3 regions of the Pseudomonas zhanjiangensis genome follow, and region 3 is predicted to be linked to each of the others. Evidence: riboswitches for the same ligand, from Rfam matches in the RefSeq annotation. Region 3 holds a riboswitch; each other region holds the start of a gene.
What was found. Region 3 has a riboswitch for cobalamin ahead of AB5S05_RS17010 (cobaltochelatase subunit CobN). Riboswitches for the same ligand answer to the same signal wherever they lie in the genome.
Positions count from the first base shown of each region.

Region 1: it holds a riboswitch for cobalamin, as region 3 does, so the genes downstream of both, AB5S05_RS15440 (TonB-dependent receptor) here and AB5S05_RS17010 (cobaltochelatase subunit CobN) in region 3, are expected to answer to the same signal.
Region 2: it holds a riboswitch for cobalamin, as region 3 does, so the genes downstream of both, btuB (TonB-dependent vitamin B12 receptor) here and AB5S05_RS17010 (cobaltochelatase subunit CobN) in region 3, are expected to answer to the same signal.

Region 1 is NZ_JBFTEG010000012.1:86,307-96,183, reverse strand. It holds gene AB5S05_RS15460 (retropepsin-like aspartic protease family protein) at 1-415, shown strand, start outside; gene ribA (GTP cyclohydrolase II) at 535-1,155, shown strand; gene AB5S05_RS15450 (MFS transporter) at 1,152-1,571, shown strand; gene AB5S05_RS15445 (cobalamin-binding protein) at 1,568-2,380, shown strand; gene AB5S05_RS15440 (TonB-dependent receptor) at 2,435-4,345, opposite strand; cobalamin riboswitch at 4,445-4,675, opposite strand; gene dxs (1-deoxy-D-xylulose-5-phosphate synthase) at 4,725-6,620, opposite strand; gene AB5S05_RS15430 (carboxyl transferase domain-containing protein) at 6,781-9,877, opposite strand, start outside.
Region 2 is NZ_JBFTEG010000007.1:152,100-161,976, reverse strand. It holds gene AB5S05_RS11090 (Hsp20/alpha crystallin family protein) at 1-17, opposite strand, end outside; gene AB5S05_RS11085 (Hsp20/alpha crystallin family protein) at 46-498, opposite strand; gene AB5S05_RS11080 (DMT family transporter) at 848-1,726, shown strand; gene AB5S05_RS11075 (PLP-dependent cysteine synthase family protein) at 1,737-2,831, shown strand; gene AB5S05_RS11070 (NHL repeat-containing protein) at 3,187-4,275, opposite strand; gene AB5S05_RS11065 (NAD(P)/FAD-dependent oxidoreductase) at 4,798-6,405, opposite strand; gene gap (type I glyceraldehyde-3-phosphate dehydrogenase) at 6,547-7,545, opposite strand; cobalamin riboswitch at 7,668-7,904, shown strand; gene btuB (TonB-dependent vitamin B12 receptor) at 8,027-9,874, shown strand.
Region 3 is NZ_JBFTEG010000015.1:21,319-31,195, forward strand. It holds gene AB5S05_RS16975 (histidine phosphatase family protein) at 1-333, opposite strand, end outside; gene sohB (protease SohB) at 542-1,561, shown strand; gene AB5S05_RS16985 (YhdH/YhfP family quinone oxidoreductase) at 1,589-2,581, shown strand; gene AB5S05_RS16990 (DUF934 domain-containing protein) at 2,651-3,148, opposite strand; gene AB5S05_RS16995 (nitrite/sulfite reductase) at 3,132-4,790, opposite strand; gene AB5S05_RS17000 (ABC transporter substrate-binding protein) at 5,393-6,451, shown strand; gene AB5S05_RS17005 (DUF2970 domain-containing protein) at 6,453-6,674, opposite strand; cobalamin riboswitch at 6,853-6,986, shown strand; gene AB5S05_RS17010 (cobaltochelatase subunit CobN) at 7,092-9,877, shown strand, end outside.

The sequences.
Region 1 (9,877 bases), on a different contig from region 3:
CCTCAGTCGTGAATACAGCGAAGGTTTCGCCGAGCCGAGCAAGCGCCGCCTGAGTATCGCCAAGGGCCTTGGCGGTCATTACTGGGTGGCCGGTTCGATTGACGGCCATCCGGTGCAGTTCCTGGTCGACACCGGCGCCACCTCGGTGGCCCTCAACGAAGGCCAGGCCCGGCGCTTGGGCATCGACTTCCGGGTGGTCGGCCGACCGCTGCAGGTCAGCACCGCCAGCGGTACTGCGCGCGGCTGGCGGGTCAGCCTCGACCGCGTCAAGGTTGGCAGCCTGGAGGTGTTGGGGGTCGAGGCGGTGGTGCTCGAAGGCGGCTCGCCGAGCGAAGTGCTGCTGGGCATGAGCTTTCTCAACCGGGTCGGCTGGAAGGTCGAGCAGGACGTGCTGGTGCTGGAGTCGAAGCTGTAAACGCGCGGCGAGTCGCAGGCAGTCGATGGTTATCATCGGCAATTCAGGCTGACCGGCCGGTGAGGCCTGCTGTTACAATGCCGTCCTTGTATTTCCGATCTTATTTTTAGGAGCATCCGGTGCCTGTCGTGTTCGTCGCCGCCTCCCAGCTGCCTACGCCGTTTGGCGTGTTTACCATGCACGGCTTCCTCGAAGAGGCCACCGGCAAGGAACACGTTGCCCTGACCTTTGGCGATGTCGCCGACGGCAAACCGGTGCTGGGGCGCCTGCATTCCGAATGCCTGACCGGCGATGCCTTGTTCAGCCTGCGCTGTGACTGCGGCTTTCAGCTCGAAGCCGCGCTGCGGGCAATCGCCGCCGAGGGCCGTGGCGTGCTTCTCTACCTGCGCCAGGAGGGTCGTGGCATCGGCCTGCTGAACAAGATCCGCGCCTATGAGCTGCAGGATGGTGGCGCCGATACCGTGGAGGCCAATGAGCGTCTGGGCTTCGGTGCCGACCAGCGTGACTACGCTATCTGCCGGCCGATGCTCGAGCACCTGGGCATCAAGGAACTCAAGCTGATGACCAACAACCCCCGCAAGGTCAAGGCGCTGGGCGACATGGGCATCAACGTGGCGGCCCGCGTGCCGCTGCAGATCGACCACAACCCGCACAACAAGAAGTACCTGGCGACCAAGGCCGGCAAGCTCGGGCACATGCTCGGCAGCCTGCACCAGGGCGAGGTCGAGGAAAGCCTGTGACCCGCGGCGAGGTGCGCCGCCGCCTGGCGCTGGCCTGGTGGCGTCAGCTGGGCCTGACCCTGGCGCCGCTGTTGCTGCTCAACCTGCTGTTCGGTGCCGACCAGCAACTGGGCGTGCTGGCCATGCCCCTGTTCATCGCCGGTCTGGCGTCGTTGTTCGTCAGTCTGCCGCTGTTCCATGCCTACAAGCGCGAGTTGATCGCCACCGAGAAGGCGCTGGACAGCCCGCAGGAACCGGCCGCCTGGCTGGCTCTGGCCCATCGCCGGCGCCTGGCCTTTCTCGGTGCCGGCCTGCCAGCCTGGATCGCCGCTTTGGCGGTCTTCGCCGGGCTGGAGGCCATCCCCCTGATGCTCCTGGCGCTGGCCAGCGTGGTGCTGCTCTACCTCTACCGCATACCCCGCCAGCTCGGCCAATGATCCGCCTGCTCGCCTGTCTGCTCGCCTTGCTGGCCTGGCCCGGCCTGGCCAGCAAGGCGCAGGCGGTCGAGCGCCTGGTGAGCCTGGCACCTTCGCTCAGCGAGATCGTCCTGGAGTTGGAAGCGGCCGACCTGCTGGTCGGAATGCTCGACGGCGGCGAGCGCCCGCCGGCCTTGGCCGAAGTGCCTTCGGTGGGCCGCTACGGCCAGCTGGAAATGGAAAGCCTGCTCAGGCTGCAGCCCGACCTGGTGCTGCTCTGGCCGGACAGCATTGGCCCGGCCCAGCGCCAGCAGCTGCTCGACTTCGGTATCCCTTTGCTGATCGTCGAGCCCCGCGACCTGGCGACTCTGGCCGAGCAGTTCGCCGAGATCGGCAGGCGCATCGGGCGCGCCGAGCAGGGCCGGCAATTGCGCCAGCGCTTCGGTACGCGTCTGCACGGGCTCGCCACGCGCTATCGGCGCGAACGGCCGTTGCGGGTGTTCTACCAGATCTGGGACAAGCCGCTGTACACCATCGGCGGCCGCCAGATCATCAGCGATGCCCTGCGCGTCTGCGGCGCCGAGAACGTATTCGCCGACCTCAGCCTGCCGGCACCCCAGGTCAGCATCGAGGCGGTGTTGCAGCGCGACCCCGAGGTGATACTCGCAGGCTCGGGCGCCCAGCTGGATATCTGGAAGCACTGGCCCGACCTGGCGGCGGTGCGCCTCGATCAGCTGTGGGCGGTGCCGGACAAGGGCCTGGAGCGCCCCAGCTTCCAGATGCTGGATGCCACCGAGCAACTCTGCGAACGGTTGGCCGCAGCGCAGTAGCACCCTGAACGACAAGGCCCCGCCAATGCGGGGCCTTGTCGTTGGCGGCAGCTGTTAGAAGCGGTAGCCGACGCTCAACTGAACGTCTTCCTCGGTCGCTGGATAGAGGCCCTTGTTGCCGGGCAGGAAACTCGCATAGGACGCATAGCTGTCGTAGCGCTTGCCGGTCAGGTTGTTGATTCGCAGCCTGGCGCTGAGTTGTTGAAAGTCGTAGGTCAGGCCGACGTTGAACAGCGTGTAGCCGCCTTCGCGTGGCATCACATGGCCGTCGTCGCCGGCCAGAAAACGTGGCCCTGTGTAGTTGGCTTCGAGGTAACCGGCCAAGCCCTGCAGCAATAGATAGTTAAGCTTGAGGGCGGCGGTATGCCGGGCTACCCAAGGAACATCGTTGTCTTCGAAGGCCCCGGCGCGATAGCGGGCGTCGGTGAAGCTGTACTGGCCACCGAGGCTCAGGCGGTCAGTGAGCTGACGCTGCGCCTCTAGCAGCACGCCGTCGCGACGAGTCTCATCCAGATTGATGGTGACGAAATTCACCGGGTCGAAGATCAGCTCGTTGTCCAGGTCCAGACGGTACAGGCTTAGCTGATAGCGCTGAATGCTGTCCTGCCATTCGATGCCGCCTTCCCAAGACTGGCCGGTCTGGGGAGCCAGGAAGTCGACGCCGGGCAGCGTGAAGGCGTTGTCTTCTACGTTGGCGAAGCGCAGCACGTCCTCGCGCTTGAGAAACAGGCGAGTCTGCGCATTGGCCTGCCAGCTCAAACCCAGGCTGTTGCTGTCCTCGCGGTCACTGTGTTTGCGGCCGGCTACCTTGTTGTGATCCTTCGCCTCGCTGGTGCGGTAGCCCAGGGTCAGGGTGAGATCGTTGCCCAGCGGCTGGCTGAGCTGGCTATACCAGTCGCGCAGGGTCTGCCGCGAGCGGGTGTCGCCGAATATGGAGCTGAGTTCGTAGTCGCTGACGATCTGGTCATGACCGAGAAGCCATTCGCTGCGACCCAGGGAGGTATTCCAGTGCCCGGTCAGGCGTGGGCTCAGGCTCTCGACACGGTTGCCCTGGACGAACGGCGTGGCGAACAATGCGCCCACTCCATCGGTGTCACGGTGGCTGTAGTCGATATCGGCAGTCCAGTTACTGCCGAGGTTTTGCTGGATCGCGACGCGGTGCACCTGGGTCTTGCTGTCGTTGAAGTCCTGCGGGCTCCCCGCGGCCTTGCGGTCGGCGCGGCGCTGCGCCAGGGTCAGACTGCCCGGATAGCGCAGTTCGTCGTCGATGCTCTGGTATTCATACAGGGCCCAGCCCTCGTCATGGTCGTGGCGCAGGCGGCCGAAGGCGTTGCTGTAGCTGGCGTTGTTGTTGTCGCGGTAGCCGTCGGCATGTCGCGCTTCCCCGCTGCCATAAACGGAAAAGCCGGCGCCCAGAACCCGGTTGAAGTGGCCGCGATAGGCTTCCAGGTCATGGCTGCCGCGGCTGGTCTCCACGTAGGCCTCATTCTCGCTGGGGCGGCGGGTGATGATATTGATCACCCCGCCAACCGCCTGATCGCCGTAGAGCACCGTGCCGGCGCCGCGGATGATCTCGATGCGCTCGATATTGGCCAAAGGTACGCTATTGAGATCTGGGCCACTCTGGTTGGAGTTGTTCAGGCGCCGACCGTCGACCAGTACCAGGGTATTGTTGATCGCATTTTCGCCGAATCCACGCAGGCTGATGGCGACCCGATTGCCGTCCCCGAGCGTGTCGAGGATCTGCAGGCCGGCCTGGGTGCGCAGCACCTCCACCAGGCTGCTCGCGGCGCTGGTTTCGATCTGTTTGCGGTCGATGACCGCGATGCTGGCCGGCGCCGGCTGTTGCAGCGGGGTGCCGCGGGTGATCACCAGCGGTGGCGTCTGGTAGGGATCATTGGCATCGGCGGCCAAGGCCAGGCCTGGGGTCAGGGCCACGGCCAGGGCAAGAGGGGATAGCTTCATCGATAAGTCCTCAAAAGGAAGAATTCTTTTGAGGAGGGCAGGGACAAGCACGGGCAAGCGATGGGCAGCCAGCGCTTGACGGTGATGCCCTCCGCAACACCTGTCAAATGTGCCGAGGCAGGTCTACGGGCTGCCGACTGGCCCTTTCCCGCCTTCCCAGGCGAACCCAGTGGCGTATCGGGAAAGGCTACGTGCGAGTGCTGAGCGCTCGCACGCCGTCGGTTACCGTTGCGGGGGCAGCGCAGGCCTTGTCGCTGTTCGAGACAGCGGCGCACCTGCTTCCCTTTTCACGCGGCTAGTGTGGCCGCGACCTCGGACAAGCAAAACGCCGCTACCTTAGGTGGCGGCGGCGGGTAAAGCAATGCAGCCTGTCGGCTGCTCAGTCCTGCAATCCGGCCAGGCGCTCGCGCACGCTGGCCTCGATGCCGGCGGCGTCCAGGCCGCACTCGGCGAGCATCTGCGCCGGCTTGGCGTGCTCGACGTAGCTGTCCGGCAGGCCGAGGTGAAGCATCGGCTTGAGGATGTTCTCGCGGGCGAGGAACTCGCTGACCGCGGAGCCAGCGCCGCCCATGATGCTGTTTTCCTCGATGGTCACCAGCAGCCCGTGGTCGGCGGCCAGTTGCCTCACCAGGGCCTCGTCCAGCGGCTTGACGAAACGCATGTCGGCGACCGTGGCGTTCAGCGTCTCGGCCACTTGCAGCGCCTCGGCCAGTTGCACGCCGAATACTAGCAGAGCGACGCCCTGGCCCTGGCGGCGGAGCACGCCCTTGCCGATCTCCAGGGGGAGCAGGCCGGGCTCGATGCTGGCGTTGGGGCCGCTGCCGCGCGGGTAGCGCACCGCGGCAGGGCCGTCGAACAGGTGGCCGGTGGTGAGCATGCGGCGCAGCTCGTTCTCATCGCTCGGCGTCATCACCAGCATGCCGGGGATGCAGCGCAGGTAGGACAGGTCGAAGCTGCCGGCGTGGGTTGGGCCGTCCTCGCCGACCAGGCCGGCGCGGTCGATGGCGAACAGCACGTCGAGATTCTGCACCGCCACGTCGTGGATCAGCTGGTCGTAGGCGCGCTGGAGGAAGGTCGAGTAGATCGCCACCACCGGCTTGACGCCGTCGCAGGCCATGCCCGCGGCCAGGGTCACCGCGTGCTGCTCGGCGATGGCCACGTCGAAGTAGCGCTCGGGGAAGCGCTCGCTGAAGGCCACCAGGTCCGAGCCTTCCTTCATCGCCGGGGTAATACCGACCAGGCGCGGGTCCTGCGCGGCCATGTCGCACAGCCACTGGCCGAACACATTGGAGTACTTGGGGCCGCCGGTCTTCTTCGGCGCGACCTCGGCCTTGATCGGCTCGAGCTTGGTGATCGCGTGGTAGCCGATCGGGTCGATCTCGGCCGGAGCGAAGCCCTTGCCCTTCTGGGTGATCACATGGAGGAACTGCGGGCCCTCCAGGTCGCGCATGTTGCGCAAAGTCGCGAGGAGGGTGGGCAGGTCGTGGCCGTCGATCGGGCCGATGTAGTTCCAGCCCAGCTCCTCGAACAGGGTGCCGGGCACCAGCATGCCCTTGGCGTGCTCCTCGACCTTGCGCGCGATCTCCCAGGCGCCGGGCAGGCGCGACAGCACCTTCTTGCTGCCCTCGCGCATGCTCGCGTAGGAGCGGCTGGAGATTATCTTGGCCAGGTAGTTGGACAGGCCGCCGACATTCTTGGAGATCGACATGTCGTTGTCGTTGAGGATCACCAGCATGTTGGCGTTGACGTCAGAGGCGTGATTGAGCGCCTCGAAGGCCATGCCGGCGGTCAGCGCGCCGTCGCCGATCACCGCCACCGCCTTGCGCCGCGAGCCTTGCAGGCGGGCGGCGATGGCCATGCCCAGGGCGGCGCTGATGCTGGTGCTGGAATGGCCGACGCCGAAGGTGTCGTACTCGCTCTCGCAGCGGCGCGGGAAGGCGGCGATGCCGTCCTTCTGGCGCAGCGTGCCCATGCGTTCGCGGCGGCCGGTGAGGATCTTGTGCGGGTAGGCCTGGTGGCCGACGTCCCACACCAGGCGATCGTCCGGGGTGTCGAAGACGTAGTGCAGGGCCACGGTCAGCTCGATCACGCCGAGGCCCGCGCCGAAATGCCCGCCGGTCTGGCCGACCGTATAGAGCAGGTACTGGCGCAGCTCGTTGGCCAGGATTTCCAGTTCCGCTTCGCCCAGGCGGCGCAGCTGATCCGGCGTGGTGGCGCGGTCGAGCAGGGGCGTCAGCGGGCGAGCGCGGGGAATCTCATGGAAGGTCGTCGGCATCGGGCGGATCGTTATAGGCGTAAAAGATGCGGCAGTTTACCCGAACCACCGGAAACTGCCCAAACAAGCTGCGGCGTCCTATCGCCGCTGGCCCTCCCGGGCGCGCCGGTCACGACGCACCGGGAAAGCCGGACGGCGAAAGTGGGGCTGTTGCCGCGCACTACCAGGTATCGACGGCGCGCTTCCTGCCCGAGCGCGGCGCCGGTTTCGGCGTGGCATTGAGCCCACGCAGCAGCCAGCTGCGGGTCTCCTGCGGGTCGATCACCGCGTCGATCTCGAGGAAACTGGCCATGTTGATGGCCTTGCCGCTCTGGTAGGCCTTCGCCACCAGCTTGTCGAACAGCTGCTGGCGCTCGGCGGGCTCCTCCACGGCCGCCAGCTCCTTGGCGAAGCCCAGGTGCACCGCGCCTTCCAGGCCCATGGCGCCGAACTCGGCGCTGGGCCAGGCGATGGTGAACAGCGGCGAGTGAAAGCTGCCGGCGGCCATGGCCTGGGCGCCGAGGCCGTAGCCCTTGCGCAGGACCACGGTGAAGAAGGGCACCGACAGGCTGGCGGCGGCGACGAACAGGCGCGAGACGTGACGCACCGTGGCCTGCTTCTCCGCTTCCGGCCCGACCATGAAACCGGGGGTGTCACAGAGGGAAATCATCGGCAGATCATGGGCGTCGCATAGCTGCATGAAGCGCGCGGCCTTGTCGCCTGCGACCGCATCGATGGCGCCGCCCAGGTGCATGGGGTTGTTGGCCAGCAGGCCGAACGGCCGGCCCTCGATGCGCACCAGGGCGGTGATCAGCCCCGGGGCGAACTCGCGGCGCAGCTCCAGGACGCTGCCGGCGTCGGCCAGGGTGGCGATGACCTGGCGGATGTCGTAGACCCGCAGGCGGTTCTCCGGGATCAGCTGACGCAGCTGGCGCTGGTCGGCGCACTGCCAGTCGGCCAGCGTGCCCTGGAAGTAGCCCAGGTACTGCTTGGCCACCCGCACCGCTTCGGCCTCGTCGGTCACGCGCACGTCGATCACCCCGTTGGGCCCCTGCACGGCGACCGGGCCGACCTGTTCCGGGGTGAAACGACCCAGGCCGCCGCCCTCGATCATCGCCGGGCCGGCCATGCCGATGCTGGCGTCGTCGGTGGCGATGATCAGGTCGCAGCAGCCGAGCAGGGCGGCGTTGCCGGCGAAGCAGCGCCCCGACACCACCCCGACCAGCGGCACCAAGCCGGACAGCCTGGCCATGCTGACGAAGGTGTGGCAGTCCAGGCCGGCCACGCCGACGAAGTCGCTGTCGCCCGGCCGGCCGCCACCGCCCTCGGCGAACAGCACCAGCGGCAGGCGCCACTGCTCGGCCAGCTGCAGCATGCGGTCGGTCTTCTTGTGGTTGAGCACCCCCTGGGTACCGGCGAACACCGTGTAGTCGTAGGCGATGGTCATGCAGCGCACCGCCTGCTCGCCGAAGCTGGCGGCGTTGACCGTGCCGATGCCGGCGACCAGGCCGTCGGCCGGGCTCTGCTCGATCAGTTCTTCCAGCGAGCGGCGGTGGCGCTGGGCGGCCAGGGCCAGGGCGCCGTATTCGATGAAGCTGCCGTCATCGAGCAGGTCCGCGAGGTTTTCCCGGACCGTGCGCTGGCCGCTCTTGCGCCGCCTGGCCACGGCCTGGGGGCGGCGCTCGTCGCGGGTCAGGGCGTGGCGCTCGAGCACCTCGGCCAGGTCGGCGCGGATGTGCCCGAGGTCGAGGCTCTGCTCGCTGTGCGCCTGCTCGCCGGCGACCTCGGCCGGTTCGAGGAACAGCAGCGGCTGGCCCTCGCCGAGGCTGCCGCCCGGTTGCACGGCCAGGGCGCGGACGATGCCGCTGTGGCTGGCCTTGACCACGAACTCCATCTTCATCGCCTCGAGCACCGCGACGCTCTGGCCGACGGCCACCGCGTCGCCCTCGGCGACCTCCAGGCAGACCAGCACGCCGCTGCTTGGCGCCAGCAGTGGCAGGCAGCCGGGCGGCGCGTCGATCGCTTCCGGCACCGCGTCGGCAGCCGCCGGGCTGGCGCTGAAATAGCGGTGCGGATGGGCCTGCGCCTGCGGCGCCAGCAGGCGCTCGAGCTGGCTTTCGACGAAGCGGGTGTGCACCTGGTTGGCGGCCAGCTCCGGCAGGCGCAGCAGGTTCTGCAGCAGGTGCAGGTTGCTCGCCACCCCCTCCAGGCGGAATTCGCACAGGCCGTGGTAGGCGCGGCGCAGGGCGCTCGGGTAGTCCGCCGCCTGGACGATCAGCTTGGCCAGCAGCGAGTCGTAGCTGGGGCTGACCGGGTAGCCGGCGTAGCCGTAGCCGTCGACGCGCAGGCCGGGGCCGCTCGGCGGCTCGTAGGCCGTCAGGGTGCCGACGGCCGGGCGGGTGCTGCCGTCGGCGTGCAGGGTTTCCAGGTTGACCCGCAGCTGCAGGGCGCAGCCGTTGACGGCCGGCGGCTGCGCCAGGCCGAGCTGTGCCAGCGAGGCGCCAGCCGCCAGCCTGAGCTGGGTGTGCAGCAGGTCGACGCCGGTGACCTGCTCGGTGACCGTGTGCTCGACCTGGATGCGCGGGTTGGCCTCCATGAAGTAGAAGCGCTCGGGCTGTTCGGCATCGACCAGAAATTCGAAGGTGCCCAGGCCCCGGTAGTTCACCTCGGCGGCCAGCTTGAGCGCGGCGGCGATCATCCGCTCGCGGGTGGCGGCCGGCAGGTCGGGGCTGGGGGCGATCTCCACCAGCTTCTGCTGGCGCCGCTGCAGGCTGCAGTCACGCTCCCACAGGTGGCTGACCGCGCCGCTGCCGTCGCCGAGCACCTGGATCTCGATATGCCGGGCGTGGCTCACCAGTTGCTCGACGTAGAGCGCGTCACAGCCGAAGGCGGCGCGGGCCTCCGACTGGCAGCGGGCGAAGGCCTGTTCCAGCTCGGCCTCATTGAATACCGGGCGCATGCCGCGGCCGCCACCGCCGGCCAAAGCCTTGAGCATCACCGCGCCGCCTTCGCCCAGCTCGCGGAGGAAGGCGCGCGCCTCCTCCAGGCCGACCGCGCGGCTGAGGCCGGCCACCAGTGGCACCTCGCAGCGCTCGGCCAGGGCGCGGGCGGCGGCCTTGTCGCCGAACAGCTCCAGCACCTCGGCGTCGGGGCCGATGAACACGAGGCCGGCGGCCCGGCAACGACGGGCGAACTCGGCGTTCTCGGCGAGAAAACCGTAGCCGGGGTGGATGGCCTGACAACCTTCGGTGCGGGCGATGTCGATCAGCTGGTCCATG
Region 2 (9,877 bases), on a different contig from region 3:
ACCGGTTTCTCGCTCATCACGGGTTCCTCCTAAGGGTTGAAAGGCTCATTGGATGGTAATGCGCTTGGGTTGCGCCGCGGCTTGCCGCGCCACCGTGATATGCAGCACGCCGTCGCGGTAGCGCGCCTCGACCTTGTCCGGATCGGCATCCTTGGACAGGCTGATGGTGCGCTTGAAGCGTCCGGAGAAGCGTTCGTTGGCGTAGGTCGACAGGGTGCCGTTGTCTTCCGGGGCGTCCGCTTCGCGCTCGCCGCTGATCGACAGCAGGCCCTGCTCGATCTGCAGGTCCAGCTTGGCCGGATCGACTCCCGGGGCGAAGGCATAGACTTCGATGCTGGTCGGCGTGCTGGCGACATTGATCGCCGGGAAGGCGCCGCTGGCCAGGGCGCGGATGCTGCCTGGGCGACCCACGTTAGCGAATTCCTGCTGCAGCTCCTGCTGCAAGCGCTCGAATTCGGCGAGCAGGCCACCGGGGAAATTCACTAGGGACTCGTACATCGCAAACCTCCTGTGGTGAAGCGACCAGAAACTCGTTTGCGGTGCTCGAGGCAGAGGCCTCAAGCCCGTCGAAAAAAAATATGTTGGCGGTCAAAGTCGGCTTCAAGGGCGTTTTTTAGAACGATGTTTCATTAAATGTCCGAGGTGAAAGCGAATTTTTGGCATAAAAAAGCCGGCCGCCGTTTTAGCCCTGGGGCGCTCTGCTCGCGCCCTCCGGTGCGCGCTGGGCCTGGTCGCGGCCACGCATACAGTTCGCGCCGCTGTCTGTATCTGTCCGCGCCGCTGCGTCCTCTCTACACTCGAGCTTTTGCCGGGGTGAAGGATGAGCGGGCAGGGCAGGCGAGGGGCAATGCTGTGCCTGGTGCTGGCGATGGCGATCTGGGGCAGCTCCTTTATCGCCCTGAAACTGGCCTTCGCCGAGTTGCCGCCGCTGTGGGTGATCTTCGCCCGCATGGCCCTGGGCAGCCTGGTGTTGCTGCTGGCCTGGCGCTGGCGCGGGCGCCTGCAGTACCGCGCCGGTGACTGGAAATACCTGCTCGCCTTGAGTGCCTGCGAGCCTTGCCTGTACTTCATCTTCGAGGCCCTGGCGTTGCAGAACACCAGCGCCGCCCAGGCCGGCATGATCAGCGCGCTGTTGCCGCTGCTGGTGGCCGTCGGCGCCTTCGTGTTTCTGCACGAGCGCGTCTCGCGCACCACGGTGGCGGGCTTTCTCCTGGCCATGGCCGGTGCGATCTGGCTGAGCCTGGCCGGCAGCGCCGACGCGCACGGTCCCAACCCGCTGCTGGGCAATTTCTACGAGCTGCTCGCCATGCTCTGTGCCAGCGCCTATACGCTGCTGGTCAAGCTGCTGTCGGCGCGCTATTCGGTGTTCCTGCTCACCGCCTTGCAGGCCTTTGTCGGCACCCTGTTCTTCCTGCCGATGGCCGCCTTCAGCGCGCCGCTGCCGGAGTCGATCAGCGCGCTGGGCCTGGGCGCGGTGCTCTACCTGGGCGTGGTGGTCACCGTCGGTGCCTACGGCCTGTACAACTTCGGCATCAGCCGCCTGCCGGCCAGCCAGGCCTCGGGCTTCATCAACCTGATCCCGCTGTTCACCCTGGTGTTCGCCATGCTGCTGCTCGGCGAGCGCCTGAATCCTGCACAGCTGCTGGCCGCTATGCTGGTGTTTGGCGGCGTGGCGCTGAGCCAGTGGCGTGGCGCCGCACCGGTGCCGGCTGGCGTACTGGACTGAGGAGCTGCAGATGAGCGACACCCGAACCTGGGCCCGTGAGGCCATCCGCATCATCGAGGCGGATTTCCAGCGCAGCGCCGACACCCACCTGATCCCCCTGGAACTGCCCGGCCTGCCGGGGGTCGAGCTGTACTTCAAGGACGAGTCCAGCCATCCCACCGGTAGCCTCAAGCACCGCTTGGCCCGCTCGCTGTTCCTCTATGCCCTGTGCAACGGCTGGCTCAAGCCCGGCGCGCCGGTGATCGAGGCCTCCAGCGGCTCCACGGCGGTCTCCGAGGCCTACTTCGCCCGCCTGCTCGGCCTGCCCTTCATCGCGGTGATGCCGGCCAGCACTTCCAAGCAGAAGATCGCCCAGATTGCCTTCTACGGCGGCCAGAGCCACCTGGTGGCCGACCCGACGCAGATCTACGCCGAGTCCGAGCGCCTGGCCCGCGAAACTGGCGGCCACTTCATGGACCAGTTCACCTACGCCGAGCGCGCCACCGACTGGCGCGCCAACAACAACATCGCCGAGTCGATCTTCCAGCAACTGGCCTGCGAACGGCATTCCGAGCCGGCCTGGCTGGTCTCCAGCCCCGGCACCGGCGGCACCCTGGCCACCCTCGGCCGCTACGTGCGCTACCGCCGCCACGCCACCAGGGTGCTGTGCGCCGATGCCGAGCGTTCGGTGTTCTTCGACTACTACCGCAGCGGCGACCGCACGCTGACCCTGGATCACGGCTCGCGCATCGAAGGCATCGGCCGGCCGCGGGTCGAGGCCTCGTTCCTGCCGTCGGTGATCGACGCCATGTGCAAGGTTCCCGACGAACTGTCGCTGGCCGCCATGCACTACCTGGCCCGGCGCCTGGGCCGGCATGTCGGCGGCTCCAGCGGCACCAACCTGATCGGTGCGCTGCTGGTGGCCCAGCGCATGGTCGCGGCGGGCGAGACGGGGTCGCTGGTGGCGATTCTCTGCGACGGCGGCGAACGCTACGCCACCACCTACTACGACGACGCCTGGCTCAAGGCCCAGGGCTTCGAGCTGGCGCCGCTGATCGAGGCGATAGCCGCCTGCGCCGAGCGCGGCGAGCCGTTGCCGGGCGAGCTGCCGAGCATTGGACTCTAGGCGGCAAGACCGCGATCGGGCTGCAGGCTTGTCCGGCCCGGCCGGTCGGCAGCAGTACGAAAAGGGGACATACGAAAAGGGGACAGATTTATTTTTAAATCTTGCAAGAAAATAAATCTGTTCCCTTTTTCTCACAATCCGGGAGCTGCTTGGCAGGGGATAGACTTCCCCGGACTGCATCCGGGATACGAAAAATGCCGTTCACCTGATTAAGTGAACAGCATTGCATCACTCGATGGGCCTTTTTCGTTTCGGCGTTACAAGCAAGCTTCAGTCTGCAAAAAAAAGGGGCTAATTAATTTTTCATTCATGTAGGAAAAAATATCTGCCTCCCCTATTGATTTGTGTTAAGAGGTTACGGGTTCGCTAGGATTTCTATTAGCTGGAGTGCGGACTGGGTTAGTGCTTCGGCCTCCTCGATAGTCAGCTGCTTTTCGCTTTGCGCCTGCACAGTATTGATGAATGCCTTCAGTGCGTTTATTGCTCCTGCATTGTTGCTTTCGTTGGTGTCGTCCAATGCATTTAGTGCACTGCTCAGCTTGGCGTCAAGGCTGTTAGAGATTCCTTTCTGAGTATTAATCATCATAACCTGAGTGACAAGATCGTTCAGGAGTAAAGTAGGGTCTTGATTTGCATCGCTTGCGAAGGCTAGTCTAATAATGCTGTCATCAGATTGCACGAAGCCCGATATTTGTCCGATAAGTTGGGTTTGTGCATTTGCAACATCTACAGTATGTAGTTCTGAAATGATGCCGGTGGACGTGTACTCGCGTCTGACTGCATAAAGAATATCGTGTTCGTCAAAGGCAATGCCGAGCCAAGTATTGCGAGGGGTAAAGTCACCGATTGATGTTATTGAGCTGTCGCTGGTGTTGATTTTAATCAAGGAGCTGGATTCCTTTATGGCGAACAGTTCATTCCAGCTGTTGAATGTTAGTCCTCCAGTAAATGTAATTGAAGGGATACTCCCAATTAATGTCTTCTGACCTGTTGATGGATCGTATTTGGCGAGGTCGTCTGTCAAGCTACTAAAGCCAAAGAGGGTGCCGTTAGAATCGAATGATAGTCCGTCAATTCCAAAATTAACTGTATCGCTTAGAACAGTAGCGTTGGCATTTGCCTGATTGATTTCAATGAATTGGGTGGGTCTTCGAAAGGTAAGCAGATTTCCGTTCGCAGGGATGGTTGCTAACGAAACGGCAGCATTCTGATTGAAACCCAAGTCCCCGATGAAAGTCGCAGTGCCGGTGTCTATGTCGATTTTGTAGAGGTTTTGATTAGATGATATTCCGTATAAGACCTGATTGCTGGTAGCGTGGCTATAGTTGTTTAATCCGATTGTAAGCGTAGCGAGGGCAATGCCGCTGAGCAGCGACCTAAGAATAGTGGTCCAAAATTTACAGGGCGTTCTCGTTGGGTTATATGGAAAGGTCAAGCTAAACATGATGCTCTCCTCTTTCTTAAAGAGTAAGTCTCCATGAATTGGCCAAGTTGTGTGAAGTGTATAGGTCGGACTCTATTGAGTCTTATTTGCAGGCTGATGGTGGTATTTGTATTTCGCATATATGAAGCCTAGCGATATCAAATAGTAAAAAATTTGCAAGCGGTTTTAAGGTGCTGCTCTGTTTACTTTGATATTAGCCAAGCTTGGAGGAAGCGCAACTAGGGTGAGGGTCGAGCCCAGCGGGTATAAAGTTACTAAAGCGAGTAGCTTGATCTATTTCTAATTGTCTAATTTTCTGCGATCTTTATGCGGAAAATATGGGGGATTTATTTTCCACTGGCGACATTTACCATGAGGCTGACCTCGCTACTGCCTACTGCCTACTGCCTACTGCCTACTGCCTACTGCCTACTGCCTACTGCCTACTGCCTACTGCCTACTGCCATAGGCCCCTCAATCGATGGGCCTTTTTCGTTTCGATGGCGCGCAGCTTTTAGGCTGCGCTCGGCCGTACAGAGGGCATCAGCCGCCCAGCATGTCCTTCGCCACCGCCTCGGCCACGCGGATGCCATCCACCCCGGCCGAGAGAATGCCGCCGGCATAGCCCGCGCCTTCGCCGGCCGGGTAGAGGCCCTTGAGGTTGAGGCTCTGCAGGTCGTCGCCGCGGGTGATGCGCAGGGGCGAGGAGGTGCGGGTCTCGATGCCGGTGAGTACCGCGTCCGCCAGGGCGAAGCCCTTGATCTGCTTGTCGAAGGCCGGGATCGCCTCGCGGATGGCCTCAATGGCAAAATCCGGCAGCGACGGCGCCAGGTCGCCGAGCTTGACCCCGGGCTTGTAGGACGGCTCGACGCTGCCCCACTCGGTCGACGGTCGCCCGGCGATGAAGTCGCCGACCAGCTGCCCCGGCGCCTCGTAGGTGCGGCCGCCGAGGATATAGGCCTGGGACTCCAGGCGCTCCTGCAGTTCGACGCCGGCCAGCGGGCCGCCCGGGTAGTCCTGCTCGGGGGTGATGCCGACGACGATGCCGGCGTTGGCGTTGCGCTCGTTGCGCGAGTACTGGCTCATGCCGTTGGTCACCACCCGCTCGGGTTCGGAGGTGGCGGCGACCACGGTGCCGCCCGGGCACATGCAAAAGCTGTAGACCGAGCGGCCGTTGCTGGCGTGGTGGACCAGCTTGTAGTCGGCGGCGCCGAGCTTGGGGTGGCCGGCGTACTTGCCCAGGCGCGCGCGGTCGATCAGCGACTGCGGGTGCTCGATGCGGAAGCCCACCGAGAACGGCTTGGCCTCCATGAATACCTCGCGGGCATGCAGCATGCGGAAGGTGTCGCGCGAGCTGTGGCCGAGGGCGAGGATCACGTGGCGGCTGCGCAGCTGCTCGCCGTTTTCCAGCACCACGCCCTGCAGCTGGCCATCCTCGATCAGCAGGTCGCTGACCCGCTGCTGGAAGCGCACCTCGCCGCCCAGGGCCTTGATCTCCTCGCGCATGGTCGCGACCACGCCGGTGAGGCGGAAGGTGCCGATGTGTGGCTTGCTGACGTAGAGGATCTCCTCGGGCGCGCCGGCCTTGACGAACTCCTGCAGCACCTTGCGCCCCAGGTGCTTGGGGTCCTTGATCTGGCTGTACAGCTTGCCGTCGGAGAAGGTGCCGGCGCCGCCCTCGCCGAACTGCACGTTGGACTCGGGGTTGAGCACGTTCTTGCGCCACAGGCCCCAGGTGTCCTTGGTGCGCTGGCGCACCTCCTTGCCGCGCTCCAGCACGATCGGGCGCAGGCCAGCCTGGGCCAGGATCAGCGCGGCGAAGATGCCGCAGGGGCCGAAGCCGACCACGATCGGCCGTTCGTCCAGCGGCTGGCTGGCCTGGCCGACCGGCTTGTAGCGGGTGTCCGGGGCCGGGCCGACATGTTTGTCGTCGCGGAACTTGGCCAGCAGCGCCGCCTCGTCGCGCACATTGAAGTCGATGGTGTAGATGAACTGCAGCTCGCTGGATTTCTTGCGCGCATCGTAGCTGCGCTTGAACAGGCTGAAGTCGAGCAGCTCGGCGTCGGCGATGCCCAGGCGCTGGAGCAGGGCGGGGCGCAGGGCCTCTTCGGGGTGGTCGAGGGGCAGTTTCAGTTCGGTGACGCGCAGCATGAGGACATCCAGGATCAGGGCCGGAGGCAACCCGGCAGCTTGAGGGAAGGCGGCGATTATAGGCGGGTTCGGCCCCCTCGGGGGCACCGCGCGGCATTTACCGAGCGGCGCCGGGGCGCATCGCGTGCCCCTTGGATGGCGTCAGGGCTTGAGCCAGGCCAGCAGCACATCGAGCATGCGGTTGGCGAAGGCCCACTCGTTGTCGTACCAGGCCAGCACCTTGACCAGATCGCCCTGCACCCGGGTGTGGCTGAGGTCGACCACGCAGGAGGCCGGGTAGCCGTTGAAGTCGCGCGACACCAGCGGCAGTTCGTTGCACTCCATCACCCCCGCCGGCAGCTGCTGCACGCCCTGCTTGAGCGCGGCGTTGATCGCCTCGCGGCTGGCCGGGCGCTCGGCGCTGAAACTCAGGTCGAGCAGCGAGACGTTGGCCGTGGGCACCCGCACCGCCAGGCCGTCCAGGCGCCCGGCCAGTTCCGGCAGGACCAGGCCGATGGTCTTGGCCGCGCCGGTGCTGGTGGGGATAATCGACAGCGCCGCGGCGCGGGCGCGGTAGAGGTCGCCGTGGGCGTTGTCCAGCAGGTTCTGGTCGTTGGTGTAGGCGTGCACGGTGTTGATCAGGCCCTGGCGGATGCCCACCGCCTGGTGCAGCACCTTGGCCAGCGGCGCCAGGCAGTTGGTGGTGCAGGAGCCGTTGGAGACGATCTGCTGGTTGCCCAGGAGTTGCTGGTTGACCCCGTAGACCACGGTCATGTCGGCGCTTTCCAGCGGGTGCGAGAGCAGCACCCGCGACGCACCGGCGGTCAGGTGCTGCTCGACCTGTGCGCGGTTCTTCAGCTTGCCGGTGCATTCCAGGACCAGGTCGACGCCGAGACTGTCCCAGGGCAGTTCGACCGCCTCCGGCTCGCGCAGCAGGTGAATGGACTGATCGTTGACCTGCATCGAGTCCTCGTGCAGGCCGATGTGGCCGGGAAAGCGGCCGAAGGTCGAATCGAAACAGGTCAGGTGGACCAGGGTGACCGGATCGCAGAGGTCGTTGATTGCCACCAGGTGCAGTCTCTGTTCCAGCTTGCGCTCGACCAGTGCGCGCAGCAGCGCCCGACCGATACGCCCGTAGCCGTTGATTGCGATACGCAGCATAGACACCTCCCATGTGCTGTCCTGCCTTCAGCTTAGGTGAGCGAGGCCTGCTTGCCGCAGCAATCTGCCCGCGGCGCCGGGCGATGAGGAAGTCGATTGACGCCCGCGCGCGCGATCTCTACCCTGCGCGGCTTGCAACAGGTGCCCCCAACGCAGTGCGTTCGAGGGGTGAAACAGGGAAGTCGGTGCGCTTGGCGATTCACGCCAGCAATTCCGACGCTGCCCCCGCAACGGTAGACGAGTCAAACCAGCGCTTTTCAACCACTGTGCGTTCGCACGGGAAGGTGCGCTTGGTCGGCAGCTGAACATTCAGCTTGCCACTCGTAAGCCCGGAGACCGGCCTGTCGCAGTCCATGGCATCGCGGAGGGCGTTGTCTGGCGGGTGGACTGCGCCGTCCCTGCAGCTTGCCCGTCCATTGTTCTCCGTATGCCTTACCCAGCCAGAGTCGCGCGGGTGAGCGCGACGGAGCATACGACGATAATGAGCAATTCCCTCCTGCGGCCTGCCGCGCTGACCCTGTCCGCCATCGCCGCGATTTCCCCGGCACATGCCGCCGAACCCATCCGCCTCAGCGACCAGCTGGTGACCGCCACCCGTACCGCGCAGACCGCCGAGCAGAGCCTGGCGGCGGTGACCGTATTCGACCGCGCCGCCATCGAGCGCAGCCAGGCGACCTCCGTGCCCGAACTGCTCAAGCGGGTGCCGGGCGTGTCCCTGACCAACAACGGCGGACCCGGCAAGAACACCTCGCTGTTCATGCGTGGCAGCGAATCCGACCATGTACTGGTACTGGTCGATGGCATCAAGATCGGCTCGGTCAGCTCCGGCGGCGCGGCCCTGGCCGATCTGCCACTGGAGCTGATCGAGCGGATCGAGGTGGTGCGCGGCCCGCGTTCCAGCCTGTACGGCTCCGAGGCCATCGGCGGGGTGATCCAGCTCTTCACCCGCAAGGGCACGGGTACGGGGATCAAGCCGTTTTTCTCCGCAGGCGTTGGCACCCACGACAGCTACAGCGGCAGCGCCGGAGTCTCCGCCGGCGATGAGCGGGGCTGGTACAGTCTGGGCCTCAGCGGCCTGGATACCGACGGTATCAACGTCAAGTCGGCCGCCACCAGCGGGTACGAAGACGATGCCGACGGCTACCGCAACCTTTCCGCGACCCTGAGCGCCGGCTACCGCTTCGACAACGGCCTGGAGCTGGACGCCAACCTGCTGCAGGCCAAGGGGCATAACGACTTCGACCAGGTCAACAGCAAGCGCACCAAGGGCTTTCGCGCCAACGCCGATGTGCAGTCGCGGGTAATAGGCACCCGCGCCCGTTTCGCCCCGCTCGACCCCTGGCAGGTCACCCTGCAGGTCGGCCGCAGCGAGGACAAGTTCGACAGCTACCTGGATGGCGGTTTCGACTCGCGTTTCGACAGCCGCCGCGACAGTGCCAGCTGGCAGAACGACCTGAGCCTGGCACCCGGCCACACCCTCACCCTGGGCGTCGACTACTTGCATGACGAGGTCAACAGCAGCAAGAGCTACGCCGAGGACTCGCGCGACAACAAGGGCGGCTTCGTCCAGTACCTCGGCGAAGCGGGCAAGCACGACTGGCAGCTGTCGCTGCGCCGCGACAACAACCAGCAGTTCGGCCACCACGACACCGGCAACATAGGTTACGGCTACGCCCTGAGCGACTGGCTGCGCGCGACACTCAGCTACGGTACGGCGTTCAAGGCGCCGACCTTCAACGAGCTGTACTACCCCAACTACGGCAACCCGGATCTGGACGCGGAGACCTCCAAGAGCCTGGAGGCCGGTCTGGCCGGCCAGCACGCCTGGGGGCGCTGGGCGGTCAACGCCTTTCGCACCCGCATCGATGACCTGATCGCCTACGACGCCAGCCTCAAGGCCCCGGCCAACGTCGCCGAGGCGCGCATCCGCGGCGTCGAACTGGTCCTCGCCAGCCAGTTGCTCGGCTGGGACTGGAACGCCAACTACACCTTGATGGAGCCGGAGAACCGCTCCAGTGGGGCCAACGATGGCAACGAGCTGACGCGCCGGGCCAAGCAGCTGTTCAACCTCGACCTGGACCGCCGCCTCGGTGACTTCAGCGTCGGCGCCAGCCTGCACGCCGAAGGCCAGCGCTACGACGACCTGGCCAACACCCGAGAACTGTCCGGCTACGCCACCGTCGATCTGCGCGGCGAATACCGCATCGACCCCGAATGGCGCCTGCAGACCCGCATCGCCAACCTGCTGGACGCCGACTACGAGACCGCCCAGGGCTACAACCAGCCCGGCCAGGCGCTCTATCTGACGGTGCGCTACCAGGCCCTCTGACCC
Region 3 (9,877 bases):
GTTGCGCAACACGTGCATCGCTTCGGGCTCTTCGGGGAGTATGCCGGGTAGCAGGCCGCGGATCACCGCATCGGCATCGAATTCATTGAACGCCGCATCGATCTCCAGTGTCGGCGTCGCCAGGCCGGCCTCACTCAATTGCTTGAGCGCCGCGTTTGCCGTGTGTTGCTGGCGGCGCAGGTCGCCACTGAGGCAGCGATCGATGCGAATGCCGAGTTGCGCAAGGTGGCTACCGAGCATCTCCGCCTGACGAATGCCGATGGGCGAGAGCACGTCGTAGTCATCGGCACCGAAGGACGCCTGGCCATGTCGAATCAGGTAGATGCTGCCCACGTCCGTTGAACTCCCGGCACGGTGAAAGTTTGGCGAGGGTATGAGGAAGCTCGCGACCTGTCAATGAAAAACCATACGCTTGTTTGAATCCGCGAAAGCCGCGCCGGGCGCATGCCGGGCAACTGGCCGGCAACCGGCTGCATCGGTATGCTTGATCGATACAGGCGCCGCCAAGGCTGGCGTAGGCATGAAGAGCGAGGGGAAATTCGTGGAGTTTTTTGCTGATTATTTGGGCTTTCTGGCCAAGACCGCCACCCTGGTGGTCGCCATAGTGGTGGTTCTCCTTGCCGCTGCGGTGGCACGCAATAAGGGGCGCCGCGGTAGCGGTCACCTGCAGGTCGACAAACTCAATGACTTCTATCTGCAATTGCGCCACCGCCTCGAGCAGTCTGTGCTGAGCAAGGACCAGCTCAAGGTCGCGCACAAGGCCGAGCACAAGGCGCTGAAGCAGGAGAAGAAGGCCGGGATTCAGAAGCCACGGGTGTTCGTGCTGGATTTCGACGGGGATATCAAGGCCTCGGCCACCGATAACCTGCGCCATGAGGTCACCGCGCTGCTCAGCCTGGCCAAGCCCCAGGACGAGGTCGTCCTGCGCCTGGAGAGCGGCGGCGGCATGGTCCACAGCTACGGCCTGGCCTCCTCGCAACTGGCGCGGATTCGTCAGGCGGGCGTGCCGCTGACCGTGTGCATCGACAAGGTGGCGGCCAGTGGCGGCTACATGATGGCGTGCATCGGTGAGAAGATCATCGCCGCCCCCTTTGCCGTGCTCGGCTCGATCGGTGTGGTCGCGCAGCTGCCCAACCTGCACCGCCTGCTGAAGAAGCACGACATCGATGTCGAGATGCACACCGCGGGCGAGTACAAGCGCACCCTGACGATCTTTGGCGAGAATACCGACAAGGGCCGGGAGAAGTTCCAGCAGGATTTGGAAACCATTCACGAGCTGTTCAAGGGTTTCGTCGCCCGCTATCGGCCCAAGCTGGCGATCGAGGAAATCGCCACTGGCGAGGTCTGGCTGGGGCTGTCGGCGCTGGAAAGACAACTGGTCGACGAACTCGGCACCAGCGACGAGTATCTCGCCGAGCGAGCCCGCGCAGCCGACCTATTCCACCTGCACTACGTCGAGAAGAAAACCCTGCAGGAACGCATGGGGCTGGCCGCCAGTATCGCACTGGACCGCTTCAGCCTTAACTGGCTGAGCCGCCTCAATCAGCAACGCTTCTGGTAATTCACCTTCCGCCTCAAGGGGAACACGATGACCACCTTTACCGCATTGCAGGCCCGCGAGAACGACGCTGGCGCGTTCGAGCAGGTATTGATAGAGCGCCACATCGACGATTTGCCGGCCGGGGACATTCTGGTTCGCGTGCGCTACTCCTCGCTCAACTACAAGGATGCGCTCTCTGCCAGTGGTAACCGCGGCGTGACCAAGCAGTTCCCGCACACCCCGGGTATCGATGCCGCCGGTGTGGTCGAGGCTTCCAGCGTGGCCGAGTTCAGCGTCGGCGATGAGGTCATCGTCACCGGCTATGACCTGGGCATGAACACCGCCGGCGGTTTTGCCCAGTACATCCGCATTCCGGCCAGCTGGGCACTGAAACGACCGCAGGGCCTGTCGCTGCGCGAGGCCATGGTGCTGGGCACGGCGGGCCTGACCGCTGCACTCTGCGTCGACAAGCTCGAGCAGGCCGGGGTAACGCCCGAAGCCGGGCCGATCCTGGTCACCGGTGCCACCGGCGGAGTGGGCAGTGTCGCCGTGGCCTTGCTGGCCAAGCTCGGTTACGAGGTGGCGGCGGCGACCGGCAAGGCGGAGCAGGGCGATTTTCTCCTGGGCCTGGGCGCTCGGCAGATCGTGCTGCGCAGCGAGTTGCAGGACGGAGTGGACAAGCCATTGCTCAAGGAGCGCTGGGCCGGCGGCGTGGATACCGTGGGCGGGGACATTCTGTTCAATGTGGTCAAGTCACTGCGTTATGGCGGCAGCGTTGCCTGCTGTGGGCTGACCGCGGGTGTCGCCTTCAAGGGCAGTGTGTTGCCGTTCATCCTGCGCGGGGTCAACCTGCTCGGGGTCGACTCGGTCGAGCTGCCGCTGGTGGTCAAGGCATCCATGTGGGACAAGCTGTCGCTGCAGTGGAAGCTCGACGGCCTGGAACAGCTGGTCGAGGAGGTCAGTCTGACTCAGCTGCCGGAGGTGATCGGCAGGATACTCGCCGGTCAACTGGTTGGCCGGGTGCTGGTCAGGGTTGACTGAACGGCGTCGCCGACGCCCGCAGCGAAATGAAAAAGCCCCGCGGTGCGGGGCTATTTCTTGGTCGCTGCTTCAGGCGCGGCGGCGGAACAGCGGCAGAGGCTGATCGCTGGAAGCCTGATACACCTCGCCGAATTCCTCGAAGGCCTTCAGCGCATCCTGCGGGTCCTTGTCTTCGCGCAGGGCGAAGGCGTCGAATCCGCAGCGCTTGAGCGCGAACAACTGGTCGCGCAGCACATCGCCGATGGCGCGTACCTCGCCCTTGTAGCCATAGCGCTCGCGCAGCAGGTAGGCGGTGGAGCAGTGGCGGCCGTCGGTGAAGGCCGGGAAGTTCAGCGCGATGACCTGGAAGTTGTCCAGCTGATCGGCGATTTCTTCGATTTCCTCGCCAGCATCCAGCCAGACGCCAAGACCACCGTCGCGGGCCTTGAGCGCATGGGCATGGTCGACCCACAACGCCAGGGGCACGATCAGGTCGTCGCAGTTGGACAGCCCGTCGAGGGTCGCGTCCTTGGGCAGCAGGTGCCAGGTTTCGTCGATAACCTGGCCGTTCTTAATGATTCGCTGCATATACGCGCTCCTTGAACGGGGCGACACCGATACGGCGGAAGGTGTCGAGGAAACTTTCTTCTTCATTGCGCTGCTCGACATAGACCTTGACGATCTTGTCGATTACCTCCGGCATGTCGTCCTGGGCGAATGCCGGGCCAAGGATCTGCGCCAGGCTGGCCTCACGACCCGAGCTGCCGCCGAGGGACACCTGGTAGAACTCCTGGCCTTTCTTGTCCACCCCGAGGATGCCGATATGGCCGACGTGGTGGTGGCCGCAGGCGTTCATGCAGCCGGAGATGTTCAGGTCGATGTCGCCGATGTCGAACAGGTAGTCGAGATCGTCGAAGCGGCGCTGGATGGCCTCGGCCACCGGGATCGACTTGGCGTTGGCCAGGGAGCAGAAATCGCCACCCGGGCAGCAGATGATGTCGGTCAGCAGACCCACGTTCGGCGTGGCGAAGCCCAGTTCACGCAACTCGCCCCAGAGGGCGAACAACTGACGCTGCTCGACATCGGCCAGGATGATGTTCTGGTTGTGGCTGTTGCGTACTTCGCCAAAGCTGTAGCGATCGGCCAGTTCGGCGATGGCATCCAGCTGCTTGTCGGTGACATCGCCCGGCGCGGTGCCGGTGGGTTTGAGCGACAGGGTCACCGCGACATAGCCGGGCTGCTTGTGGGCGAAGGTATTGCGCTGGCGCCAGCGGGCGAAGCCGGGATGTTCGGCATCGAGCTCGGCCAGGGCGGAATCCTCATCGACCAGGGATTGATAAGCCGGATCGACGAAGTGTGCGGCCACGCGTTCCACTTCGGCCTCGGTCAGGGTGGTCGGGCCGTCCTTGAGGTGCGCCCACTCGGCGTCGACGCGCTCGGCGAACACCTCAGGCGTCAGGGCCTTGACCAGGATCTTGATGCGCGCCTTGTACTTGTTGTCGCGACGGCCATAGCGGTTGTACACACGCAGGATGGCGTCGAGGTAGCTGATCAGGTGCTGCCAGGGCAGGAATTCGTTGATGAAGCTGCCGACCACCGGGGTACGGCCCAGGCCGCCGCCGACCGATACCCGGAAGCCCAACTCGCCGGCGTCGTTGCGTACCGCTTCCAGGCCGATGTCGTGCACCTCGATCGCGGCGCGGTCGCTGACCGCACCGTTGACGGCGATCTTGAACTTGCGTGGCAGGTGGGTGAACTCGGGGTGGAAGGTCGACCACTGGCGAATGATCTCGCACCAGGGGCGCGGGTCGACGACCTCATCCTTGGCCACGCCAGCGAACTGGTCGGTGGTGGTGTTGCGGATGCAGTTGCCGCTGGTCTGGATCGCGTGCATCTGTACGTCGGCCAGTTCGGCGAGAATCTGCGGCACGTCCTCCAGTTCCGGCCAGTTGAACTGGACGTTCTGGCGGGTGCTGATGTGGGCGTAGCCCTTGTCGTAGTCGCGGGCGATCTTGGCCAGCATGCGCACCTGCTTGGAAGAAAGCAGGCCATAGGGCACGGCGATACGCAGCATCGGTGCAAAGCGCTGGATATACAGGCCATTCTGTAGGCGCAGAGGGCGGAACTCTTCGCCACTGAGCTCACCTGCCAGGTAACGGCGGGTTTGATCACGGAACTGCTTGACGCGGTCCTCGATGATTTGTTGATCGTACTGGTCGTATACGTACATGAAGGGTCCTGTTTTCAGGCTGCTTACAGCATATCTGCGCGCACGGCCGCGCTCTCCTGGCGGAGGCGAGGGAAGATAACAGCTCAGGGTTATGCGCAAAAGTGAAGTTTTAGTATATGGAAAGAACTTTAAATGCTAAGCAGCCTCGGCAACATAACCTCCACACGGGCCCGGGATTGCACGGGAAGGCCGCGACTGTCGCCTCCCCATAGCCCTCCACGCCAAGTAGCCGCCTTGAGCAATGGGTCTGCCTGGTCTTAACTGCTCAGGCGAACCACCCACAAACATAATAAAGGACCCGCCAATGACCGAGCATTCCCAACCCGACAGCAGCGACAGCCGTGTCGACGCCTACGCGATCTTCTGCTTGATTCTTCTGGCGGTAGCCACCGCGGTGTTCTGGGTCAGCCATCAGTAGCCCAGGTCCGAGGCAACTGGCACTACGCGCTGGCGCCAGTTCGCCTCGACTAGCGGATGGACGGTGGCGATGAGCCACCTGGCCGATCTTATACTGCGCGCCTTGTTTGTGCGGGCAATAGGGGGTTGGGGTGATCAGGCATCTGATCGGCATCATCACGCTGGTGTTGAGTTGTGCGGCGGCCTTGCAGGCGCATGCCGCTCGCGAGAGGCAGCCGGCCGCCGCCGGGACGGCGCCTTCGGCGGTGTTTCTCAACCCCGGTTATTCCACCGAGCCATTCTGGGTCACCTACAGCGAATTCATGCAGGCGGCCGCCGATGACCTGGGCATGCAGCTGCAGGTCATCTATGGCGAGCGGGACGCCAAGCGCCTGCTGGGCAATGCGCGAAAGCTGCTGGAGAGCCCGCAGCCACCGGACTACCTGCTGTTCGTCAATGAAGAGTATGTCGGTCCCGAATTGCTCCGCCTGTTCGCTGGCAGCCGGATCAAGCTGTTTTCCCTGCATAGCACCCTGACGCCGGAGCAGCAGCAGATCGTCGGCGGCACCCGTGAACGTTACCGCAACTGGATCGGCAGCCTGGTGCCCAACGACGAAGAGGCCGGCTACCTGATGGCCAAGGCCCTGATTGCCAAGCGGGCAGGACAGCCCGCGTCGATGCTGGCGTTTTCCGGCGTGCGCCATACGCCCTCGGCCAGCTTGCGCGAGCAGGGCTTGCAGCGCGCGCTGGCCGAGCACCCAGAGATCAAGCTGGAGCAACTGGTGCATGGCCAATGGGCACGGCAACGCGCCTACGAACAGGCGCAGCAGCTGCTGCAACGCTACCCGCAGGTACGCCTGGTGTGGTCGGCCAATGACGAGATGGCCTTTGGCGCGATGCGCGCCGCCCGTGAGCTGGGCCGGGTGCCGGGCAAGGACCTGAGCTTTTCTGCCCTGAACAACTCGGAGGAGGTGTTGCAGGCACGCATCTCCGGTCAGCTGTGCGTGCTGGTCGGCGGGCACTTCACCCTGGGCGGCTGGGCGATGGTCATGCTGCACGACTACCACGCCGGCCAGGACTTCGCGGCGCGAGGGGGCAAGGACCGGGTGGCGCCGCTGTTCAGGCTGCTCGATGCGAAGCAATCGGCACGCCTGGGCAAACGCATCAAGGTGCCGGGCTACGGCCTGGATTTTCGCACGTTCAGTGCGGTATACCGACCGCGGATCACCGACTACGGCTTTTCGCTCAAGCCGCTGCTGCAGTAGCTCAGGCGCCGGCCAGGTGCAGCACCAGCTTGACCACGGCGAAGATCATCAGCACGAACACCAGGGTGAAGATCACGCCGAGGATGATGAAGTGGCTGGGCTTGCCGCGACTGAAATCGCGGGCGCGGTGCTTGCCGCTCTGCACGCCAAAGGCCGCGGCGAGGACACTCTGCAACATCTCCCAGAGGCTCAAGGGCTTGTCCTGGTCGTCCTTCCGATCCATCCCCATCTCCCGTTGTGCCATTCGCGGCCGAGCGCGCACTGGCTGTCCCTGAACTCTAGCGCCTGAACGAGGGTCCGGCAAAGACCGGCGCGCCAGGTGGGTCGGCGCCCTGTGGGCGTCTGCGAGGGTTGCCCTTGCCCGAGTCGGCGCGTATGGTGGCGCCCGCCCGGCCGCAAGGTCGGGTCGATGGAGGACGAGGTGCCCGGATCATGGTCCGGGGTAAATGGGAAGTCAGTCCAAGCTGACGCTGCCCCCGCAACGGTATGGCCTGCAATGGCCGAGCCCGACACCAGCCCGTTCTCCCTAGGCAAGTCGCGGTGGGCGACTTCCCGGTCGGAATCCTTCTCGTCCCGATGCCGCCGCGTCGGGGCTCCGTCCGTTATGCGTGCCCACCGGTTTCCAATCAAGGGAGTGGGCATGACATCCGTTATTCGTGGTCTGGGTTTGGCGCTGCTGATGCTGGCGGCGCCCTGGGCCGTCGCCGGGCAAATCAACGCCATCGTCTCGCAGTACAGCGCCGCCGAGTTCGCCAGCGCCGTGGCGCAGTTCAGCGCCCGGGCCGGCCACTGGCAGGTCAGTGCGCGCACCCAGGAACAGCTCGACGAGCTGAGCGATGGCGAGGTGCGCCAGTGGCTGGCCGGCGGCGAGGTGTTGCTCGGTGTCGGTCTGTTCGGCGCCAATGTCGAGCGCCTCGGGCCCTTGCTGCAACAGAGTGACGCGGCCGAGCTGTTCATCATGCACAGCGAGCAGGGGCTTGTGCGGCTCAGCCGCAGTCGGGGGCAGCCGTTGTTCGCCACGCGCGAGCAAGCCGAACAATTGGGACGGGCCAAGCCGCTAGGCGAACTGGCCAGCTGGGTCGCCGAGCAGCAGCGCCGCCATCCGCAGCAGGCGCCCTGGATTGCCGCGCGCAGCTACTGGCAGGCCGGCGGCATCGACAATATCGCCGGCCTGCTCGGCTGGCTGGCCGCGCGCCGGGACGGCGCGGTCAGCGTCGTACCGGCACAAGCCCGGCCGGCGCTACGCTTCTACCAGCACGGGGCGCTGCGCCAGGCGCTCGATCTGGACCTGACCGGCAGCGGCCTGGTGGCGCTGATCGACCATGGCCGCGCCGATCGCGCCGGTGACCGGGAGCTCAACGACCAGCTGTGTCGCCGCCTCGAGGCGCGCGGCCTGAGCTGCGTCAGCCTGTTGGCCGACTGGGGGCCGGGCTCGGTGGCGGCGGTGCGCTGGCTGCAGGAGGCCAAACACCCGCCGCTGGTGGCGCTGGTCGCCCTGCAGGACTTCGTGATCGGCGGCGGCGAAGGGCGCGAAACGGTCACCGAGCTGTTCGGCCAGCTCAACGTGCCGGTGCTCAAGGGCCTGCGCCTGGATGACCGCGACGAGACTGGCTGGCAGCTGTCCAGCGACGGCCTGGCGCGGGACAAGGTGCACTACCAGCTGGCCATGCCGGAGCTGCAGGGCAGCAGCCAGGCCATGGTCCTGGCCGCCTGGCAGGATCAGCAGCTGGATCCGCTGTCGGGCATCCGCTTCGGCCTGAGCACCCCGCTGACCGCGCAGATCGATGCCTTCGTCCGCCGCCTGGCTCGCTGGCAGGCGCTGCAGGCCAAGGCCAACGCCGACAAGCGCCTGGCGATCATCTACTACAACCATCCGCCCGGGCGGCACAACATCGGTGCCGACAACCTGGACGTGCCGCAGTCGCTGTTCGAGATACTTCAGCGCCTCAAGGCCGAGGGCTACGACACCGGGCCGCTACCGGCGTCGCCGGCGGCGCTGCTCGATCTGCTCCAGGAAAAGGGCGTGAACCTGCCGGAGCAGGGCGACGCCCTGGCCGCCATGGCCAGAAATGTCCAGACCCTCAGCGGCGCGGCCTACCGCCAGTGGTTCCAGACCCTGCCGGCGGCGCTGCAGGCGGAGATGGAGCAGGGGCCGCTGGGCTACTGGCATGCGCAGATGCGCCGTGCCCTGCTGGGCGACCGCCTGCAATTGGCCGAAGGAATCTTCGCCAACGGCGCCAGCGAACTGCACCATGTGCTCGACGGCGTGGTGCACCCGACGCGGCAACGCGCGCTGGACCTGCTGGCGCAGCTGGAAGACCTCTACCGGGGCGCCCTCGAGGCGCCGGAGGCGGTCGACTGGGCCGCCGCCGAGGCGCTGGTCGAGGCGCTGGCGGCCACCGGCATCGAGGGCCTGCGCGGCTGGGGCGAGGCGCCCGGCTATGTCATGGTGCAGGGCGATCAGCTGCTGCTGCCGGGCGTGCAGTTCGGCAAGGTGTTCGTCGGCCCGCAACCGCCACGGGGCTGGGAACTGGACCAGGAGCTGCTGCACGCCAACCTGGTGTTCCCGCCGCCGCACCAGTACCTGGCCTTCTATCACTGGCTGCGCGACGACTTCCGCGCCGATGCGCTGATCCACCTGGGCCGCCACTCCACCTACGAGTTCCTGCCACGCCGGCGCGCCGGCCTGAGCGACGAGGACTATTCGATGCAGGTGGTCGGCGACCTGCCGAGCATCTACCCGTACATCGTCGATGGTGTCGGCGAAGGCATCCAGGCCAAGCGTCGCGGCCTGGCGGTGATGATCGACCACCTGACCCCGCCGCTGGTGGCCACCCCGCTGTACGACGACCTGCTCAAGCTGCGCCAGCTGGTGGAAAGCTTCGAGGCGGGCGCCGGGCAGGGCGAGGGACCGGCGCGGCGCGCCACCATCGCCGAGATCAAGCGCCTGCTCGGCAGTTCCGGGCTAGAGCCGGAGCTGCGCGAGTCCATGGCCGAGCCGCTGCAGGCGCGTGGCATCGACTTCGAGCAGGCCGACGACGACCTGCTGGTGCACGAGGTCGGCCACTACCTGACCAATATCCAGGAACGCTTCATGCCCATGGGCCTGCACGTGTTCGGCAAGCCCTGGACGGCGGCGGCGATCGATACCCTGATGCAGTCGATGGGACCGGACAAGGCGGCCTTCCGCCAGGCCCTGGTCGATTCGCCGGCCGCGGAGATGAGCGCCTTGCTCAACGCCCTCGCCGGGCGCTACGTGGCGCCAGGCAAGGGCAACGACCCGATCCGCACGCCCGAAGCGCTGCCCACCGGGCGCAATTTCCACGCCCTCGACAGCAGCCTGCTGCCGAGTCGCATCGGCTACCGGATCGGCCGCGAGATGGCCGATCAGGCACGCTTGCGCGAGTTGCCCGAGGACGGCCGCGA